DNA from 4 places in the Lysinibacillus sp. DFXJR4 genome. Region 3 is predicted to be linked to each of the others. Evidence: riboswitches for the same ligand, from Rfam matches in the RefSeq annotation. Region 3 holds a riboswitch; each other region holds the start of a gene.
What was found. A riboswitch is a leader RNA that binds a small molecule or an ion and turns the genes downstream of it on or off. The one in region 3 is predicted to bind cobalamin.
Positions count from the first base shown of each region.

Region 1: linked by a shared signal. The riboswitch ahead of cobT (nicotinate-nucleotide--dimethylbenzimidazole phosphoribosyltransferase) and the one ahead of AC2CGN_RS21670 (FecCD family ABC transporter permease) in region 3 are both predicted to bind cobalamin.
Region 2: linked by a shared signal. The riboswitch ahead of AC2CGN_RS13155 (energy-coupling factor ABC transporter permease) and the one ahead of AC2CGN_RS21670 (FecCD family ABC transporter permease) in region 3 are both predicted to bind cobalamin.
Region 4: linked by a shared signal. The riboswitch ahead of AC2CGN_RS02900 (glutaredoxin family protein) and the one ahead of AC2CGN_RS21670 (FecCD family ABC transporter permease) in region 3 are both predicted to bind cobalamin.

Region 1 is NZ_JBXUNW010000001.1:329,429-334,666, forward strand. Features, by position in the region: partial or broken gene AC2CGN_RS01545 (helix-turn-helix domain-containing protein) at 1-101, shown strand, start outside; gene AC2CGN_RS01550 (DMT family transporter) at 306-1,166, shown strand; cobalamin riboswitch at 1,223-1,399, shown strand; gene cobT (nicotinate-nucleotide--dimethylbenzimidazole phosphoribosyltransferase) at 1,489-2,550, shown strand; gene AC2CGN_RS01560 (trimeric intracellular cation channel family protein) at 2,619-3,224, opposite strand; gene AC2CGN_RS01565 (methionine gamma-lyase family protein) at 3,481-4,731, shown strand; gene AC2CGN_RS01570 (MerR family transcriptional regulator) at 4,892-5,238, shown strand, end outside.
Region 2 is NZ_JBXUNW010000005.1:99,533-104,770, forward strand. Features, by position in the region: gene cbiQ (cobalt ECF transporter T component CbiQ) at 1-407, opposite strand, end outside; gene AC2CGN_RS13150 (energy-coupling factor ABC transporter substrate-binding protein) at 410-682, opposite strand; gene AC2CGN_RS13155 (energy-coupling factor ABC transporter permease) at 684-1,430, opposite strand; cobalamin riboswitch at 1,566-1,750, opposite strand; cobalamin riboswitch at 1,998-2,180, shown strand; gene AC2CGN_RS13160 ((2Fe-2S) ferredoxin domain-containing protein) at 2,318-2,689, shown strand; gene cobJ (precorrin-3B C(17)-methyltransferase) at 2,695-4,365, shown strand; gene AC2CGN_RS13170 (sirohydrochlorin chelatase) at 4,380-5,238, shown strand, end outside.
Region 3 is NZ_JBXUNW010000017.1:53,517-58,754, reverse strand. Features, by position in the region: gene AC2CGN_RS21690 (sensor histidine kinase) at 1-1,379, shown strand, start outside; gene AC2CGN_RS21685 (response regulator transcription factor) at 1,354-2,055, shown strand; gene AC2CGN_RS21680 (YdhK family protein) at 2,093-2,668, opposite strand; gene AC2CGN_RS21675 (biotin transporter BioY) at 2,781-3,377, opposite strand; cobalamin riboswitch at 3,517-3,708, shown strand; gene AC2CGN_RS21670 (FecCD family ABC transporter permease) at 3,859-4,905, shown strand; gene AC2CGN_RS21665 (heme ABC transporter ATP-binding protein) at 4,910-5,238, shown strand, end outside.
Region 4 is NZ_JBXUNW010000001.1:571,141-576,378, reverse strand. Features, by position in the region: gene nrdF (class 1b ribonucleoside-diphosphate reductase subunit beta) at 1-635, opposite strand, end outside; gene nrdE (class 1b ribonucleoside-diphosphate reductase subunit alpha) at 623-2,716, opposite strand; gene nrdI (class Ib ribonucleoside-diphosphate reductase assembly flavoprotein NrdI) at 2,713-3,072, opposite strand; gene AC2CGN_RS02900 (glutaredoxin family protein) at 3,069-3,293, opposite strand; cobalamin riboswitch at 3,414-3,591, opposite strand; gene AC2CGN_RS02895 (alpha/beta hydrolase) at 4,183-5,199, opposite strand.

The sequences.
Region 1 (5,238 bases), on a different contig from region 3:
ATGAAATCGCTTCGTTAGTGGGCTATAGTAATGAAGAGTATTTTAGTAAAGTATTTAAAAAATATGTTGGAATGACACCAGCCAAATATCGAACTATTTAAATCTAGTGGATTTTGGTAAAATAAGTATAGAATGACCGAGTTGAAAATAGAAAGGATGAGTAATATGTTCCGATCAATAGCGCCTCCAACAATGTCTTGACAGTAGAGTCTACTGTTTAAGGCATTCCACACTAGCTTGCTCTTCTTGCAATAGATTCTACTGTATAGGCTAAAAACTATATAAGTAGAAAGTAGGAATCAGAAGTGAGCGGAAAATTTGCATTTGTTTTATCTATGATTATCTTTGGGGCTATCGGTGTTTTTGCTAAATATATACACCTGCCATCCAGTGAAATTGCCTTCTGGATGAGTGTGATTGGCTCTAGTTTTTTATTGATAATTTTCATCGTTAAAAAAGAAAAAATAACGAAAGCATCCATTTTGTCTAATATATGGCCATTACTGCTATCAAGTGTAGCGTTATGTGGGAATTGGATTTTTCTATTTCAAGCGTACAAAGAAACAACCATTGCCAATGCAGCGCTTAGCTATTATTTTGCGCCAGTTTTAGTGATTTGTTTATCACCAATTATATTAAAAGAAAAACTGTATCTAAGAAAAATTTTCTATGTAGGTGTGGCTTTAGTTGGATTATTCTTTATTGTCCATAGCCAAGCTACAGAAGAAAATGGGCAAGATATCGGCATTGTGTATGGGCTTATTGCAGCATGTTTCTATACGTTGGTAACTTTTGTCAATAAGTATATTCATGGACTTAAAGAACCGTCAAACACAATTCTGCAGCTTTCTTTAGCAGCGTTATTTCTAGCACTTTATCTTTATGGAACAACTGGATTTCAAATCATGTATATCGATATAAAATCCATCAGTTTACTAATAGCATTGGGCATTGTCCATGCCGGTATAGGCTTCTATCTTTTCTTTTTAGGAATGAGTCATTTAAAGGGGCAAAGCATAGCCATTTTAAGCTATATTGACCCTCTAACGTCATTGGTAATCTCAACGATGATTTTAGGAGAAAAAATGACTATGCTGCAAATAATAGGAGCTATTCTATTGCTTGGCGCGACATTTATTAGTGAAATAGATCAGAAAGAAGTCTAATTTAGCTTTAAAGGTGACATATTGACAGAAAGATATCTTTACAGTAAATTAAAAGAAATTGCATAATAGCATTAGGTGCCCATTGAGGGAGAATAGGGAATAAAGTGAAAGTCTTTAGCGGTCCCACCACTGTAAAAAGGAGTTTCATAGAGAATGCCACTAGCATGGTGCTGGGAAGGTTCTATGAAATGTTGAAATTGAGCCAGGAGACCTGCCTAATTGCTTCGATTATATAGACGATGGAAAAGTCTGTAGTTTATTTGTCATGAATAAACTGCAGGCTTTTTATATTGTCTCGAAAGATTGAAAGGGGAATAGTTTCATGCAATTATTACAGCACACGATTAAAAAAATTCAAAATGCGGATAGCCGTATGATGGAGAAAGCTAGGGAATATATAGACTCTCTGAGCAAGCCACCTGGAAGCTTGGGGAAATTGGAGAATCTTGCTGTACAGCTTGCTGGTATTACAGGAGAATTATTTCCTAAAATTGAGAGCAAAGCAATTATTGTCTGTGCAGCAGATCACGGTGTTTGTGAGGAAGATGTAACTTCAAATCCGCAAAAGGTCACCTTTTTACAAACAATGAATTTTCCAAAAGGGTTAACGGGGGTTTGTGCAATCGCCAGCATAACCAATGCCAAAATTGTAACGGTCGACGTTGGTGTAAAAGAAGATTTACCATTGGATGCTGGAGTCATTCTAAAGAAAATTAAATATGGAACAGACAATATGGCAAAGGGTCCAGCTATGTCAAAAGAGGAAGCTATTCAATCCATCGAAGTAGGAATTGAAGTTGCAACGAACGAAATAAGAAACGGAGCGGATGTTCTTGGAACTGGTGAAATGGGTATTGGGAATACAACACCAAGTGCGGCTATCCTTTCTGTGCTTCATGCCTGTCATCCAAATATAGTAACAGGACTAGGTGCAGGTGTTGGAGCAGGGGGAATTGCGCATAAGGTGGAGGTTATTCAGCATGCTATTGCACTAAACAAGCCCAATCGCCACGATGCTATTGATATTCTTGCAAAAGTTGGTGGCTTAGAAATAGGTGCTATGGCTGGAATTGTACTTGCGGCTGCTGCAAATCACAAACCTGTTGTAATTGATGGCTTTATTTCTACGATTGCTGCTCTCATTGCCTTTGAGCTTGAGCCAAAAGTAAAGGACTACATCATTCCTTCCCATGCCTCAGAAGAACCAGGGGCTAAAATAGCAGCCAAGTTGCTTGGGGTTGAACCAATGCTACATATGAATATGCGTTTAGGAGAAGGCTCTGGTGCAGCTTTAGCCTTTCCAATTTTAGATGCAGCTTGCTCCATGATGAAAAACATGGCAACACTTGAGGAATCTGTAGTGCTAGTAGAATCGAAAGAATAGATCGTAACAAAAAGTATAACAAGCCCATAATTCAAAACTATTTGGGCTTGTTACTATTTATAAAATGCCTATGCCCGATTGAGCTTTCGTAAAGGCAAACGCCATTTCTTCATATAGGAAAGAATTCTTAGCACTGTTATCATACCAAATAATCCATATAAAAAGAGGTCGCCTGTCAATACTTCTAGACCAATCATGAGTCCTGCAAGAGCTGCCCAAACCCCATAAATTTCATCACGTAATACGAGAGGCTTGCGTCTTGCTAAAAGATCTCGAACTATGCCGCCTCCTGAACCAGTTAAGACAGCAGCTACAATCACTGCACTAATGGGCATGTCGAGCTTTACAGCATAGAGGGCACCTTGAATAGCAAATGCCGATAAGCCAATGGCATCCGTAAAGTTTCCCCAACGATGCCAATGCTGAATTAGATGATGTGGAAAAATAAAAAATATAGTAATTGCCGCAAGTGCAATTTGGAACATCATATCCTGTCCCCATAATGTTGTAACAGGCAGGCCAATAAGTAAGTTACGAATTGCGCCACCACCAAAGGCAGTGACAATACCGAGTATATAAACACCGAATAAATCGTATTCTTCCTCCATGGCAATAATTGCCCCAGAAATAGCAAAGGCAATTGTTCCGATAATACTGAAAACCTCCCAAGCCATCCCTTTCACCCCTTCTGAAAAATAATGTACTTTCTCATTAAAGTTAAAAAATTCTATTAAATGTAAGAGAATCTATGAAATTTCAAAAATAATGAAAGAAGTCCGCACATTAGCTTAGCGCAAATTGCGAGTAGAAACAATAGGCAAGTTTTGCAGACACATCTACAAATTGTTAAGATAAGATAGGAGAAAGTGAAAACTTCAATTTGTGGTTGTAGATGCCCGCAATGGAAGAAATGTGAATGGAGAAGAATGCATGACTTTTACAACGAATTTAACAGAAGAAACGTTAGCATTGGCTACCAAAATAGAGGATAAGGTTCGCCCGTTTCAAAGGAAGGTAGACGAGATGGCGTTCTTTAATCAACAAAAGGTGCTTGCAGCTTTTAGGAAGCATCAAGTGAGTGACTATCATTTACACCCTTCTAATGGATATGGTTATGATGATGAGGGACGTGACAATTTAGAGCGTGTTTATGCAGAGGTTTTTGGAGCGGAGGCTGCCATTGTACGTCCGCAGATTATTTCAGGGACACATGCCATTACGCTTAGTCTATTCGGCGTGCTGCGACCGGGTGATGAATTGCTGTATATTTCAGGTCAACCATATGATACATTACAAGCCATAGTAGATGGCGGTGATAAGGATACTGGCTCATTAAAGGATTATAAAATTGGTTATCGACATGTAGATTTAATAGAAAATCAACTGATTGATTGGAACGGTGTAGCGACTGCTATTACAGAGAATACAAAAATGATTGCGATTCAACGATCAAAGGGCTATGCATCACGTCCATCCTTTACTATTGAAGAAATTGCTTCAATGTGTGTGAAAATCCGTGAATTAGCACCACAGGCTATCATCTTTGTCGATAATTGCTATGGAGAATTTGTGGAGGCTCAGGAACCGACAGAGGTAGGGGCAGATTTAATGGCAGGCTCTCTGATTAAAAATCCAGGCGGTGGCTTAGCCAAAATTGGTGGCTATATTGCTGGTCGTGCCGATTTAGTTGAAAAATGTGCCTATCGTATGACGTCACCGGGTATTGGTGCAGAAGCAGGTGCAACACTAAATACGCTTGGTGATTTTTATCAGGGCTTTTTCCTAGCGCCACACGTTGTAGCACAAGCATTAAAAGGCGCAATTTTCACAGCGGCAATGCTAGAAGAAGTTGGCATGTCTACATCTCCAAGCTATGATGCGAAACGAACGGATTTAATTCAATCTGTTTCATTCCAAACGGCTGAACAAATGATTGCTTTTTGTCGCGAAATCCAAGCGAACTCACCAATCAATGCCCATTACGCACCAGAGCCAGCCTATATGCCAGGCTATGAGGATGATGTCATAATGGCGGCTGGTACCTTTATTCAGGGCTCCAGTATTGAGCTTACAGCAGACGGTCCTATTCGCCCACCATATACGGCATTTATTCAAGGCGGTCTCACATATGAGCATGTAAAATTTGCTATTTGTAGTGCAGTTCAAAAAATTCAGCAATAGATAAGGTGGAAAAAACTATTCAAATCGTGATTTTGAATAGTTTTTTTACAATTTTGTAGCAGTCGAAAAAATATTTAAAAACGATGTTAGGAAACCTTACATACTTGTTGACACTGTAAAAATTTCGTTATATGATTAGCGGGTATTGGAGGGGACTTAAATGAGTCGTGAAATTAGACGAACTATGCCGTTATTATCTATGAGTATCGTGATGCAATTGACCGAGCTTTCGGCACGCCAAATTCGTTATTATGAAGAACACCATTTAATTGAGCCGCACCGAACAGAAGGCAATCGTCGAATGTTCTCATTAAATGACGTCGATACATTGCTAGAAATTAAAGATTACTTAGAACAGGGCATGAATATGGCGAAAATTAAAAAATTATTCGCTAAAAAGAGTAACCCTGTGACGACAGATGAGCCGGATTTAAGTGACTCAGAATTACGTCGTATCATGCGTGAGGAAATGCGTCAAGCACAGCGCATGCAAAAATCATCCATCCG
Region 2 (5,238 bases), on a different contig from region 3:
GTTAGGATTAAAAAATATAAACAACTGACACTGCCAAGAACGATGAAAAAAAGTTGCTTTGCTGTAACTAAGCTTGCATTGCCAACAAAAATTGTCCAATCATTGAAAGAAAATGCCCAAATATGTGCAGGTAATTCGTTAGCCGCCGGAGCTATTGAAATTAGAATAGATAGTAAGCTAGATAGTAAAAAAAATCCGGGTAACAATAATAGTTTTAAATAATATTTCACAGGGATTTTAGCGCCTATAATGATAAAAGCACTCATTACAATAAATGTAATGAGTGAAATTCGTTCATCTCTCATGATAAGCGACAATAATAATAGTCCAAAAGAAAACAACATTTTTTCTAGCGGATGAACAGACGCTAGCTTATTCATATATGCATACTTATCAATGAGTAACATACTTAACCTTCTTTATGTTTGCCGCGCATTAAGCCAATAAAGTATCCGATAAATCCAGCACCTATTGCAGCTTGTAGTGCAAATAATAGGCTTTCAATTTCTCCACTTGGTGGTTCCCATATGCTTTCAAACCATGGTTCGTAGTCAGCATTTATTTCCCCGATTGCTGCCTCTGCTTCACCATCTGCACCTTCGAATTCTGCACCCTTTTGAATGAATAGAGGGATAATTGCTAATAACACAACGATAGCTAGCAGTAATAAGTTTTTTTTCATTCTAATGTGCCTCCTTTGTTGAAAAAACACGTAATGCTTTTAATTCGCTCACATTGTATTTTTTCAAGAAGTTCATCACAACTACGGTTAAAATCCCTTCACTAACAGCAAGAGGGATTTGTGTTAATGCAAAAATACCTGCAAATTTTGTGAATGACGCCATAAAGCCACCAACCTCAGAAGGAAAAGCAAGAGCTAATTGAACAGAAGTGACAATATATGTACCTAAGTCACCGAGCATAGCAGCTAAAAACACAGCTACAGAAAATGAAAGACCCATTTTTTGAGAGCCTTTAAATACATAATAAGCAATAATTGGACCAACTACTGCCATAGAAAAGGCATTTGCTCCTAAAGTTGTAAGCCCTCCATGCGCTAAAAGTAAAGCTTGGAATAATAATACAATTGTTCCGATTACACTCATTGCTAATGGACCAAAAAGAACTGTACCAAGTCCAACTCCTGTTGGATGCGAGCAGCTTCCAGTTACTGACGGAATTTTTAATGCTGATAAGACGAAGGCAAAGGCACCTGATAGTCCTAAAATCATTTTAGTTTCAGGGTTTGCATCGATCGTTTTACGAATTGAACGTAATCCTAAAATAATAAATGGAATAGATACAACCCACCAGAAAATGGCCCATTCAATTGGTAAAAAGCCCTCCATTATATGCATGGCGAATGCACGATTTGGCACAAATAAAAATGCCAATAAGAAATAACTAAGCTTCCAGCCTGAGAATTTCAAAATTTCTCCTCCTTACATATAGTTTTTGAATTAGCGTGCGAAAAATAAAAAACACTTCTCCTTAGGGAAAAGTGCATAGCTAAAACAAATAGAATTCGATTCTACTAAGCCGCACACCTATCCTCGTAGGTTGAAACGTTCACATTCTTTTCGGCAGGTCTCCTGGCTTTAGTTCCTCATTTTATAGGCCTTCCCATCCGTTGGACAGTGACATTCTCTATAAAACTCCCTAGTACAGTGGCGGGACCGCGCCGGACTTGAACCGGCTTCCCTTTTAAGCGAAATGATAAGCACTTCGCACCGAAAAAAGATGAAGTTGTGAGATTTCACGACAAAGTGTAACATAATTTTCCATCATGATGCTATCTTTTTTTAGAAAAAAATTTTTAAAATTGAGGTACAATCTAGAAAATTCTGATAAAATAAAAGAGAAATTTTTCTTTTTTCTACGAATTTTTTGATGAAATTTTAATGAAAATGTCACAATTTTAGAGAGAAATATTGAAATTTTAAAATTTTAAGATATGATAGAGACAGTTTTAAATTCATGTTAAACATACAAATTTGATATAAAAACATACATAAGTGCTTGAATATTTTCAAGATAATAGGGAAATTGGTGAAAGTCCAATACAGCCCCCGCTACTGTAATAGCTGATGAAATCGCAAATGCCACTAGTGCAAACTTGGGAAGGCGCGAAAGTAAATGGAAGCTTAAGTCAGGAAACCTGCTTATGGAATGATGCATGCAAACTTTTCGGAGGGAGAAGTTGAAGCAAAGGCGAATACCTATCTTATTCGACTTTATTTGGCTTCTACAAAACCTTTACTCTTCGATTAGAGTAAAGGTTTTTCTTGTTCCTAAACGTATTGAGGGGAGAACAACGATGACTACTTGGAATTTAGAGGGGATGCAGACACATCTTTTTATTTGCAATGGCAGTAGCTGTATGAAAAAAGAAGCAGAGGAAATTACGCAAGCCATTCGTGATGAGATACAGTTGCAGGCACTTGATAAAAAAATACATACAACCCGGACACGTTGTAATGGCAGATGTAAGGATGCATGTGTTGTCATTGCTTATCCGCAAGGGAATTGGTACCGTGTGCCAACAACTGAACATGCGAGGGCACTTGTGCAGGATTTACATCATGAGTCACTGCACCATGAACATGTTTTTACGCTTCGTGAGGGCACATTACAGCGCACAGCACAAACAACAGCCATTAAAGGCATCGAAAAGGTGAAAGAGGGGTAACAAAAATGGCGCAAAAAGGAAAGATTTTTGTAGTTGGCTTTGGGCCTGGTGATTTTAATCATATTACACATCGGGCTGTAGAGGCATTACAACAGAGTGATATGATCATAGGCTATAAAACATATGTAGAGCTAATTCAGGACTTAGTGAATGCAAAATCCATTGTTAGTACGGGTATGACGGAGGAAGTATCTCGTGCACAGGAAGCGGTACGCCAAGCAGAGGCTGGGAATATTGTTTCCGTTATTTCCAGCGGTGATTCTGGTGTATATGGAATGGCAGGTTTAGTGTATGAGGTATTAATCGAGCTTGGTTGGACGGAGGCAACTGGTGTAGAGGTAGAAATTGTTCCAGGTATTTCTGCTATCAACTCATGTGCAAGTTTACTAGGAGCGCCAATTATGCATGATGCTTGTACGATTAGTTTAAGTGACCACCTAACACCCTGGAATTTAATTGCGAAGCGTGTGGAAGCAGCAGCGATGGCGGATTTTGTGATTGCACTGTATAACCCAAAAAGTGGTCGACGTACAAGACAAATTGTGGAGGCCCAACGAATTTTATTAGAATATCGTTCACCTGATACACCAGTGGGACTTGTTAAAAGCGCTTATCGTGACCGTCAGGAGGTTACCATGACAACTTTAGCAGAAATGCTAGAGCATGATATTGGGATGCTGACAACGGTTATTATCGGAAATTCATCAACATTTTTCTATGATAATAAAATGATTACACCACGTGGCTATCAGCGTAAATACACACTTGGAGAGGAGAAGCAGCCATTACGTCCACACCAACGTTTAAGGGAAGAAAATGAACCATGGGCAATGAATCAAGAAACAGGGAAGGCACGCAATGACTTTGCGGCAGATCCCAACGCTAATCGCATCGAACCCAGTTTAGCCATTTCTCCTAATCCGAAACAAAAAAAAACTTCACTTGAGATGGCGACAGCAGCCTTAGCGATGGTCAACGGAACAAGTGAGGTAAAGGCAACACCCAAGCTTGTGCAACAAAAAATCGAATCTATCTTTGAGTTAGCTGTGAGCCCAGGAGTAGCCAATAAATTTTTCACCCCGCAACAGATGATGACGCTAGCAGAGGTTGTCGGGGAGGATGGAACGATGGAATACACGCCAGACCATCAAATCCATTTAAAAATTCCAACAACGGGGCCAGAAAAAATTACAGCAAAGCTACGTGAGGTTGGATTCTTACTGGCTCCGATTGGGGATGTACTATCATTAAAGGCTTGTGACTTCTGTTATGGGGAAAAGGCTGATTCGATTCCATATGCCGAGGAGATTCAGAAGCAGCTTGGCGGAATGTCTTTACCGAAAACGTTGAATATTGGCTTTAATGGCTGTGGTATGGCATGCTATCGAGCAGTATTTGATGATATTGGCATCGTTTATCGTAAAAGTAAGTTCGATGTTTTTATTGGGGCAAAGCCAGTTGGTCGTACAGCGCATGCTGCACAGCCAGTTGTAGAGGGACTAGAGCCTGAACAACTTATTCCGCTCATTACGGACATCATCGAAGAGTATAAAGCAAATGCCCATCCAAATGAACGTTTGTTTAAGTATTTTAAGCGTGTGAAAAAGATTCTACATTTTACGTATCAGGACATGTCTTCAAAAATAAAAGTAGAGCCCGCTCCATGCGGTGACTAGTGAGGAGTAATGAGATGAAAGCAATTTTATTTGTCGGCCACGGGAGCCGTTTAGCAGCAGGAAATGATGAGGTGCGTACATTTATCGAGCAAATGGCACCTCGTATTGATGATAGCTTCTTAGTAGAAACGTGTTTCTTGGAGTTTGCTTCTCCAAACATTGAAGAGGGTATAACAAACTGTGTCAAGAAGGGTGCAACAGAGGTGCATGTGATTCCAATCATTCTTCTTCATGCTGGACATTCAAAGCTACATATTCCGGCAGAAATTGAGCATGCGCGAGAACATTATCCACATATTACATTCACATATGGTCAAACAATCGGTGTCCATGAAGAGATATTTGCAATTTTAGAGGATCGTTTAGCTGAAATCGGCTTCAATGCTGAAGAGGAGCAACAGGATACAGCTATATTATTAATTGCACGAGGCGGCAGTGACCCATATGCAAATGGAGACTTTTATAAAATTACACGTCTGCTGTGGGAAAAATTGCCTGTGAAATATGTAGAAAGTGCCTTTATGGGGGTAACGGATCCTCGTGTCGAAGAGGGAATTGAGCGCTGTGTTAAGCTAGGTGCTAAAAAGATCATTATGCTTCCATACTTTTTATTCACGGGTATCCTAATGGAACGCATGAATGGTATGTGTCAACAATTTAACGACAAATTTCCAGAGTGTGATATTCAAATTGCTGACTATTTTGGGTATCATGAACGCTTGCAAAATGTGCTACTTGAGCGTATTGAGCAGGCTGTAAATGGGACATCAACAGGTATGCAGGATTTAGAAAACTATCGAGCTTATGCAGCAGTGCATGGTCATGCGCATCATCATCACCATCATGACCACGACCATGATCACGACCACCATG
Region 3 (5,238 bases):
AGCTTGGAATCATTTTTTTTATTACATTATTTTGCATTGAAACATTTATGATGTTCTTTTTACATACTTCTTTAACCAATTCAAGGGTTGAAGAGGAACTAACGAGCTTACAGGCAAGAGGAAACTCTCATAGAACAATTTTAGAGCGAAATTTTGACAAGGAGACCCTAGCTCATATTGTACTAATGGAGTCAGAGGAAGATACAGATGTAGTTATTACAAATATATCAGGAACAATATTGGCGTCTTCAAACCCACATCCTGAAATCAAAGATTATATAAATCAATTAGAGAATTCTGTTCCTTATAATGGGGAAATATTGCAGCGTCATTGGAAAAATGAAAAATATATTGCAACCATTAGTCCAATTCAAAAGCAACAGAGAACTGTTGGATATATTTTTATGTTTCAAAATACAGATTCAATCCATGCATTAATGGAGCGCTTAAATAAGCATTTTTTAATTGTTGGATTTGTTTCAGGTCTTGTAACCATTGCAGTCATTATTGTTTTATCTAGAAAGCTAGCTCACCCTTTAATTCAGATGAAAGAAGCTACTATGAAAATGAGTAATGGTGACTTTTCCGTGGCACTTTCTTCGAATGGAAGGGATGAACTAAGTGATCTTGCTATAGCAATTCAGCATTTATCAGATGAGTTGAATCATTTAAGACAGGATCGCAAAGATTTTTTATCAAGCATTGCCCATGAGCTTAGAACACCCTTAACCTTTATAAAAGGCTATGCGGATATTCTCTATAAACGTAATTTGACGGAGCAAGATCGACAAAAATATTTAGGTATTATTATAGAAGAAACAAATCGACTCTCTCATTTAATAAGGGAATTATTTGATCTAGCTAAAATGGACGAAAACTCCTTTATTATTGAAAAAGAATGTCTTCAATTGAATGAGATTTTGGAAAATATTAGAGGGAAATTGAGCCCTGCCTTTCAAGAAAAACAGCTGCATTTTAACGTTCATTGTGAAGAAGGATTAACTTTAATGGCTGATGCTGCAAGGCTGGAACAAATATTAATGAATCTCCTCAATAATGCATTATCATATTGTTCACCAGGTGACGTTATCTCCGTCATAGCAAAAAGACAGGACGATTTAGTATCTATACTCGTTAAAGATACTGGAAAGGGAATCCCCAAAAAGGATTTACCTCATATTTTTGAACGATTTTATCGTGTTGAAAAATCTCGTAGTCGTGCACTAGGGGGCGTTGGACTGGGGCTTTCAATTGTAAAAGAGCTTGTGCAGGCGCATGGAGGAGAAATTACAGCCCAGAGTATAGAAAATAAAGGAACAACTTTTATCTTAACGTTTAAAGGAGTCAAAAAGCATGAAAACAATACTACTCATAGATGATGAACCTAGAATGTTAAACTTGCTTAAGCTTTATTTAGAGCCTGTTTTCACATGTAAGGAAATGGTATCCGTTCAGGAGGCTCTGATCTATTTAGAAGAAAATCATGTAGATCTGGTACTTTTAGATATCATGATGCCAGAAATGGATGGCTGGCAGGCCTGTAAAGAAATAAGGAAGTTTTGGGATGTGCCCATCATTATGCTAACAGCAAAAGGGGAGCATACTGATATGGTAAAAGGTCTAAATCTAGGAGCAGATGATTACATTCTTAAACCCTTCGATGAAGAAGTGTTACTAGCACGTATTAATGCTGTTCTAAGGAGGGCAAAAAGTGATGAAAATATTGTGTCGTTTGAGGGATTACATTTAAACAAGGAATCCTTTGAAGTTTGTTTTAGACAGAAGGAAATATCCTTAACACCTAAGGAATTTGGGATGCTAGCCTTATTTTTAGCGCATCAAAATAAGGTTTTTACTAGGGAGCATCTTATTAATACTGTATGGGGTTACCATGATTCGATAGAGGATCGAACAATTGATTCACATGTACGTAATTTACGAGAGAAACTACGGAAAAGTGGTTTTCCTGCTGATGATTATTTACAAACTGTTTGGGGGCTTGGCTATAAATGGCTTAAGTCCGCAGGGAGAAATGCTTTAGATCTTAGAAGCTAGAAGAACCTCTGCAAGAAATCTACAGAGGTTCAGCGTCTTATTCTGTTTCTAATTCGTCCTCAGTTACCCATTTATAATTTTTTACAGACTCTCCATTTGTAGTAGCTGTGTAATCAATCATATAAACAGTCGTTTGGACTGCTTTATCAATCTGAACAGTCGCATTTTCCATGCCCGTCATATGAGATGCATTTGTCTTAACCTCAGTACCAGAGGCTAATGGAGCTAAATCTGGATTAATCAATTCCTCATGAATAACCCACTTATGATTTTCTACACGCTCACCACCTGTAGCTGGATCATAGGAGACAATATATGCAGTAGTATCATATGCGCCTACAATTGTTGCTTTTGCTCCCTCCATACCTTCCATATGTCCATTGGTAATAATAGCTGTGCTTCCTTCTGGAAATTTAGGGTTTACGGCAGTTTTCAACGCTATGGGCACCTCACCCGAGCTAGAATGATCCATTGTTGAATGATCCATCTTTGTATTCTGCTCAATGTCATTGTCCTTTTTCGTCCCTGATTCTGTCTTGTCAGAGCAACCTGATAACGTTAGGAAAGTAATTACTGTCAGGAAACTGATAAACCAACTTCTTTTTATCTTCATCCTTTATTCCTCCTCACTATTTACACCTAATGTAGCAAATAAATGTGCAGAAATAATGGAAGGATTATAAGAAATACGCCATCTTTGTAGGTTTGGCGTTTTAAGAATTCAACTATTTTATTGGTATTATTTTTAATATCCTTTGTAGTCGATGCGCAAAAATACCAGCAAAGACTGCTAAAATAATATCCTTAGGCAAAGGCGGCATCATCCAAAGCCAGGCCATCTTATAATTGAAAGCATCTGGAGCGCTAGCCCATAGCTTATAAGCAAAGTACATCCAATTTGTCCCTAGTAAATAATTAATAGCTGTAGCAATTACTGCTGCAACAATATAGCTTTTCTTTGTGCCGCTGCGCTCAACAATTAGTCCTGCGATAAATGCAGCTAAAATAAATGTGACAATGAAGCCAAATGTAGGGCTCAAGATTTGTCCAAAGCCGCCACCAAAACGTGCAAATACGGGTGCACCAGCTAAGCCAATGCACATATATACCGTACAAGCAAGCGCACCCTTTCTACTACCAAGAACGAGTCCAGCTAATATAGCAAAGAAAGTTTGCAATGTGATGGGGACTCCACCTACAGACATGAAAGGGACAATAGAAGTAATATTTGCACCAATCATCATTAACGTTGAAAATAATCCAATATAGGCAATATCTACTGTTCTTAATCTATGATGAGAGTGTTCTGCAACTGTTGCCATAATTTCACTCCTGTCTATTAAAGCTATAAATAGTGTATGAAAATAAAATATTTGTGTCAACCTATAATTTATGTTTAGTTAACTCAATGATAATTAATAGACTAACTACTTAAATGTATGATAGAATCGTCATAATTTTAATAGTTTGGATACTAATGGTGTGGCATCTTATATAAAGTGTCACTTAAAAGGGAAGTCGGTGAAAATCCGACGCTGTCCCGCAACTGTAACGAGGAGTTTTATGATGATTTAGCCACTGTTTTAGGAACGGGAAGGTAATCATAAAACGTTGATTCGAAGCCAGGAGACCTGCCATTTAGTGATAGTTGTAATGCCCACGAGGATGAACGCATTTACGGACAATAGAAGGAAATCTTTCTGACTTTGTTGATGAATCTAGGGTATTTCTATGCATACTATGCATGAAATACTCTTTTTTATTGCTTCATATCTATTACGGTTGATTAGGAGTATTATACATATGAATAAAAAATTTATACTATTATCACTGTCTTTGTTTCTAATACTAATCATTTCTATGACTTTGGCTGTTATGGTTGGATCTGTTTCCATCACACCTCTTTATGTGTGGCAGGTTATTCTGTCCAAAATTCCAATCGTCCAAAATTTTATAGAGCAGGATTGGAGTCGCTCGCAAGAAATTATCATTTGGCAAATACGGGTGCCACGCGTCTTGTTGGCTGCCATTGTAGGAGCAGGCTTAGCAATTGCAGGAGCAGCTATACAGGCTCTTGTGCGTAATTCTATAGCTGAACCATACATATTAGGAATATCCTCAGGGGCAACAGTCGGTGCTACAGCTGTTATTATTTTAGGTGCATTTTCATTCCTAGGAATTTTTGCTCTTTCAGTATCTGCATTTTTAGGCTCACTACTAGCCATATTGTTAGTGTTTTTCCTTGCCCGTGTTGGAGGAAAAATATCTGTCTTTAGACTTTTACTTGCTGGAATGGCAGTATCGTTTATTTTATCTGCTATTTCGAATTTTATTTTAATGATGGCAAAGCAAGAGGGTGGAATTAAGGCAGTTATGTATTGGATGCTTGGAAGTCTAGCTGGTGCAAAATGGAGTAATATAATTATTCCTACAACTATTTTTATCGTCGTGTTTGCCTTACTGTGGCTCCATTATCGTCATTTAAATTTATTATTGCTTGGGGAAGAGGCAGCAGTTACATTAGGTGTCAATATCCAACAGTTTCGTTTACAGCTTATCCTACTAGTATCTTTATTAACGGGTGTGCTTGTTGCAGTAAGCGGCTCTATTGGATTTGTTGGCTTAATTATTCCACATATTGTTCGCATAATTGTAGGTTCTAACTATAAATATGTAATACCAATTAGTGCTTTATTAGGAGGTATTTTTTTAGTTTGGGCAGATGCGATTGCTCGAATTTTGATAGCTCCTGAAGAAATGCCAATTGGAATTATTACAGCTTTTTGTGGAGGACCATTTTTCATTTGGCTACTGCGCCGTAATAATTATTCTTTCGGTGAAGGAGATTAAACCTATGACATTAGAAGCAAGGCAGGTATCCTATTCCATTCAGGATCAACGCATATTACATGAGGTTAGTATGCAAATAAGGGAACAGCAATTTGTTGGGCTAATTGGTCCAAACGGTAGCGGGAAGTCAACCTTATTAAAAAATATGTACCGCCTATTAAAGCCTGAAAATGGTACGGTTCTGTTAAATGAGCAGGATATTTTTAAGCAATCAAGTAAAAACATTGCTAAAAATTTGGCGGTAGTAAGTCAAGAAACACCGGTTTTATTTGACTTTACAGTACATGATTTAGTAAGTATGGGAAGAACACCTCACAAAAAATTATTGGAGCT
Region 4 (5,238 bases), on a different contig from region 3:
TTGAATAGATTTTGAGCAAAAAATCCAACTGCGACACCATGGATGGATTCGTCGCGTAAAATAAGCGAAATAATTTCAGCACTGTTTCGTAGGAAGCCTTGTCCTCCTAAGTATAGCGGGTAGAAAAAGCCAGAATAGAAAAGGAAAGATTCAAGCATAACGGAGGAGAACATCGCCTTCCATAAGCTTTCTGGATTGTCTTCTTCAATACTATTATAAATAGCTGCAATTTTATTGGCCTTATACTGTAGAAATTCATTTTTCTTAACCCATTCAAATAGCTCATCTATTTCTTCGTTTGTACAAAGTGTTGTGAAAATATAAGAATAAGATTTGGCATGGATGGCCTCAAATGCATCAAAAACAGTTAGGACCGCCTTCTCCTGTAAATCGTCTGTATAAGCGGCCACACGATTCATCCCTATATTTGTTTGGACGGTATCCAGTAACGTTAATCCTGCGAACACTTTTTTATACGTGTCTTGATGCTCAAAGCTTTTCCACTGTTTAATATCTTTGCTGACCGCAATTTCTTCAGGAAACCAAATTTGCTTCCATTGCTGGTCCCAAAATATTTGTGCAAGTTCACTCGTTGCCTTATTCCAATTGACTGCCTCATATATTATATTTGACATGCTACACACTCCTCTAAGCTTTGTAAACGTTGGCGAACATAGTAAACGGACTTAATTCCCTTTATCCATGCATAAATATATACTTTAGCCAATTGTTCTGTAGTCCAATTGTCAGTTACATAAAGCGTCATCGAAATGCCTTGGTCAACATGTTTTTGAGAGGCTGCATATAAATCAATTAAGTCATATGGATCAATATCGTATGCTTCTACATATAAATGACTGTTTTCATTTGTTAAATGTGGCATTGGATAAATTGTTCGGCTATCCGCATAATCACGTACCTCTACGCGCTCTGTACAAGGAGCAATAGAAGCCGTACAGCTACGGATGTAAGAAATACTTCCAGTAGGTGCAATCGCCAAACGATATGAATGAAATAATCCATATTGCATAACATCCTGCTTTAAATTCTCCCACATTTTTGCTGTTATGATTGGAATATTTCCAAGCGCTTTTAGCACAGCAGGTGACAGTTCTTCCTCTGTTTTATTTATATATTGATTAAAGTAAATACCTGAAGCATAGTCACTTTCCTCAAATCGGTAGAATGTTTCGCCTCTTTCTTTTGCCATCACCATTGAAGATTTGAGTGAAAAATAATTCATCGCCTCCATAAAATGATCCATAAAATCAATAGAATCCTTTGAGCCATACATGATTCCCTCAGTAACAAGATGGCCGTGGAGATTCATACAACCAAGCCCTACTGAATGCATTAATTTATTTGCTTTTGCAACAGGGGGTACATTCTTGATGTTCGTCATTTGTGACACATTTGTTAATAGATGCATAGCTGTATCGACTAATGTTTCAAAATTAGTTACTTTGCTTGCTGCATGGATATCAATTGAACCTAAGTTACAGGATACATCTAGCCCATATTCATTCGGCACATCTTGGTCAGTAATAATACTTGTTTCTTGAACTTGCAATATTTCTGTACATAAATTTGACATTTTCACACGACCAATATTTTTAAGCGGATGCACGTTATTGACATTATCATCAAAAATTTCGAATGGATAGCCCGATTCAAATTGCGCTTTTTTTACCTCTGTATAAAGCTTACGAGCATTCAAACGCTTAATTTTACGAATTTTCTGATTATCTAGTAGCTCGTAATACATTTCTGTAATTGAAATTTCAGACATACGCTTACCATATTCTTTAAAAATATCATAAGGACTAAACAATACAATATCTTTATCACGTTTCATAAGTTCAAAGAAAATACTTGGTATAATAATGCCTGTCGATAGAGTTGCAAGACGAATTTTATCATCAGCATTTGGTTTTTTGGATGAAATAAAATTTTCTATATCAGCATGAAAAATATTTAGATAGACTACGCCCGAGCCATTTCGTTGTCCAAGCTGATTGGAATAACTGAAAGAATTTTCTAATAGTTTCGCTACTGGGATTACACCACTTGCACGATTTAGAATCTCTTTAATTGGATCTCCTAAAGGACGTAAATCTGTTAAGTTTACTCCAACTCCACCACCAAGGCGTGATAGCTCCAAACAATACCCTATATTTTCAGCAATACTATTCATAGAGTCATCCATTGATAATTTAAAGCAGCTTACTAGTTCTCCACGTGCTTTCTTTCCACTATTTAATGCTGTTGGAGTTGCAGGCTGATACGCCTCCATCATCGCTTCAACAGAGCGTTCTGCTAATATTGTGTCGCCTTGTGCTAAATACAAAGCAATAATGACAATACGGTCCTCATATTTTTCTAAAATTTCTTCCCCATCACGACTCTTCATGGCATAACTATCGTAAAATTTACTTGCACTCATAAAGGATGGAAAACGGAAATGATAATCATATGCCTTTTTGTATAGCTTTTTAATAAATTCCATCTCATACATATCGATAAATGCTTTTTCATAATAACCCTCATCGACTAAATAACGGATTTTTTCTTCAATATCAATAAAGTAACGGAGACGCACGTTTACATATTCTAAAAAGTAACGGCGTGTTGCTTCTCGATCCTTTTCTAACTCTAGTTGACCTGTTGTACTATAACGATTTAGTACATCATTATTAAGCTTTAAATATGTTTTCACGCGATGACCCTCATTTCATAAAACGTTTGTATTGCATCATAATCAGTTTGATTTCCTCGTAAATCTAATTTACGCACTAGAGGCACATGATACTTTGCTGCAATTTTCTCGCCAGCAGCGCCAAATACTGTATGGCCGAAATTACTGTTGCCACTTACAACTACTCCCTTACAGTAATTTCCGTTTTGTTCTAAAAAACGAGCTACCTTTGCAGGGATATCACCTAATCCGTCTGTGTATGTGATTAAAAGGTAGGGCTCACTCAACTGTAATTCCTCAGACAGCTCCATTGATTTCCCCTTTAATTTTGAGACAACATTTCGGACATTACCTGTACGACTAGCATAAATAATCATAGTGAAATCAGCTCGATTTGAGAAACAATTTCCTTAACATCCCCTATAAATGTCTCATTATATTCAAGAACTGGCACGCTTAAAAATCCTGCATCTATAATAGTTTGCTTTGCTTTTTCATCATGGTCAATATTTACAATTTCTGCTTCAATTCCTACTCGTTGTAATTCAGATTTTACCCAAAGACATTTAGGACAAATTGTTTTTGTATAAAGTTTCATATAAATCCCTCTTTTCATAAAATAAAAGGCTATCTCTTCAAAGAGAGACAGCCTAAAATGGAAACGTTAAAAACACATAAAAATAGCTACGTCCCCATTCCTTAATCCCCGAAGAAATGATTGTTGTGTTTTATATAGGCAGGTCTCCTGGCTTTGCTTCATTCTCTGATTTCCTTCCCATGCGAAAGCACAGTGGCTTAAATCATCGTCAGCTTTACAGTTGCGGGGACAGCGTCGGTATTGCACCGAACTTCCCTATTAAACTACATATAGTAGTACCTTAATAAAACAAACACAATATATTGTTTTCCGATAGAACTAAGTGTACCATCCTTCAAAATAAAAGTAAATCTAGATTAGAGACTTCTTAATAGTAAGATTATTCGATATTTTCCGCAAAATGATAGTAAGCAAGTGGATAAATAGTTCCTAACGCTATAAACAATAATAGACATCTGATAAAGAATTATTTTTATGAAAGTAGTAACACTATGTATTTAAAATCATTTTCCTGCCTTTCCTTGCAAGAAGTAATTATGTAAATACTTTTTTGGAATATACCATCAAAAATATAGGCATAAGCTAATACAATAATTCTTTACATAAAAACAGTCCTTATTCCGAAGAATAATAGACTGTTAAACTTTTGATTGTTGATAAATCCTTACATATTATTCTAGCCGATAAATAAAGATAGTTCCTTATTAAATTCAGACGTCCGGCGCATTTTATGTTCTCTATCATAGACTTCCTTCACTTTACCATTTTTTGAACTACAAAAGAAATTATTAGCCTCTTCCCTCTTTAAATTATCATTTTTCCATTTGTAGTAAATTCTATTTGTTAGGAAAAGTATTTTCATTCCATTTAGGCACGTATCTATGCTGCCCTACTTAAATGTATCGCACATCCATTGATAAAATTTTTCCTTCTCCTCAAAATTTGGATAATGAGCTGACTCCTCGAAAGAAATAAACTCCTTTTGATCCGCTTCAATCCTATCAAAATAATTTTTTGCTGCATTAGATGAAGTCATAGCGTCGTATTTACCCATTACAAAATAAAATGGTAGCTCAAGTTTGGTAACGATCTTAGGTAGCGGCTTTTCCAAGGTTTCTTTTACAAGCCGTTCTTGTGAATTAGCAACTCCATATGTATAGCGAATTGAATCTAATAAATTATATTCACGACTTAATAGTATATCGCCATCCGACATATTAATAAGTCTTGTAGCGCCGCCGTACTTATACACATAACCTCTTGGAGTCACTGCCTCTCCAGCATGTATTTTTTCAGCGACCCCCTCTAAGTACTTCACATCTTCTGTATTTCCGGCTTTTTTCGCTTCACTTATCGTATTATTCAAATTATCTATTTCACTTTCTTGCATATTGCTCATCTGACCAATCCCAATATAGGCTTCATATTTTTCTGGAGCTTTATAAGCAGCCATTGTCCCTAAGTATGTGCCGTAAGAATGACCTATTAGGATCACTTTCTCTTTACCAAATCGTTTTGAAATATAATCCGTAAGTTCTAATAAATCATCTACAAGTACATCTGCCGTTAAGTTAGAATAATCCTCATTAAAATGATACGATTTGCCGCTTCCTCTTTGATCGTAATTAACGACAGTGAAATCCTTTTCTAATAAGTCTTCGTACTTGGCATAAGGAATTTCGGACACACTCGGTCCCCCGTGTACATATATAATGACCGGGTTATTTTGATCACGACCTCTAATCATGATTTGCTGTTTTGTACCATTGATCTTAACTTGTTCTAAAACGCTAATACTGTTATCCCCTTTTATATTCGAAGTCCATGTGGGACGAAAAAGTACTAATAACAATATTATTATAATAATTACTCCCATATATTTTATTATTTTCTTTATATTTTTCATCTAATTCTATTAATTCCTTTCTGCTAATGTAATTTAATT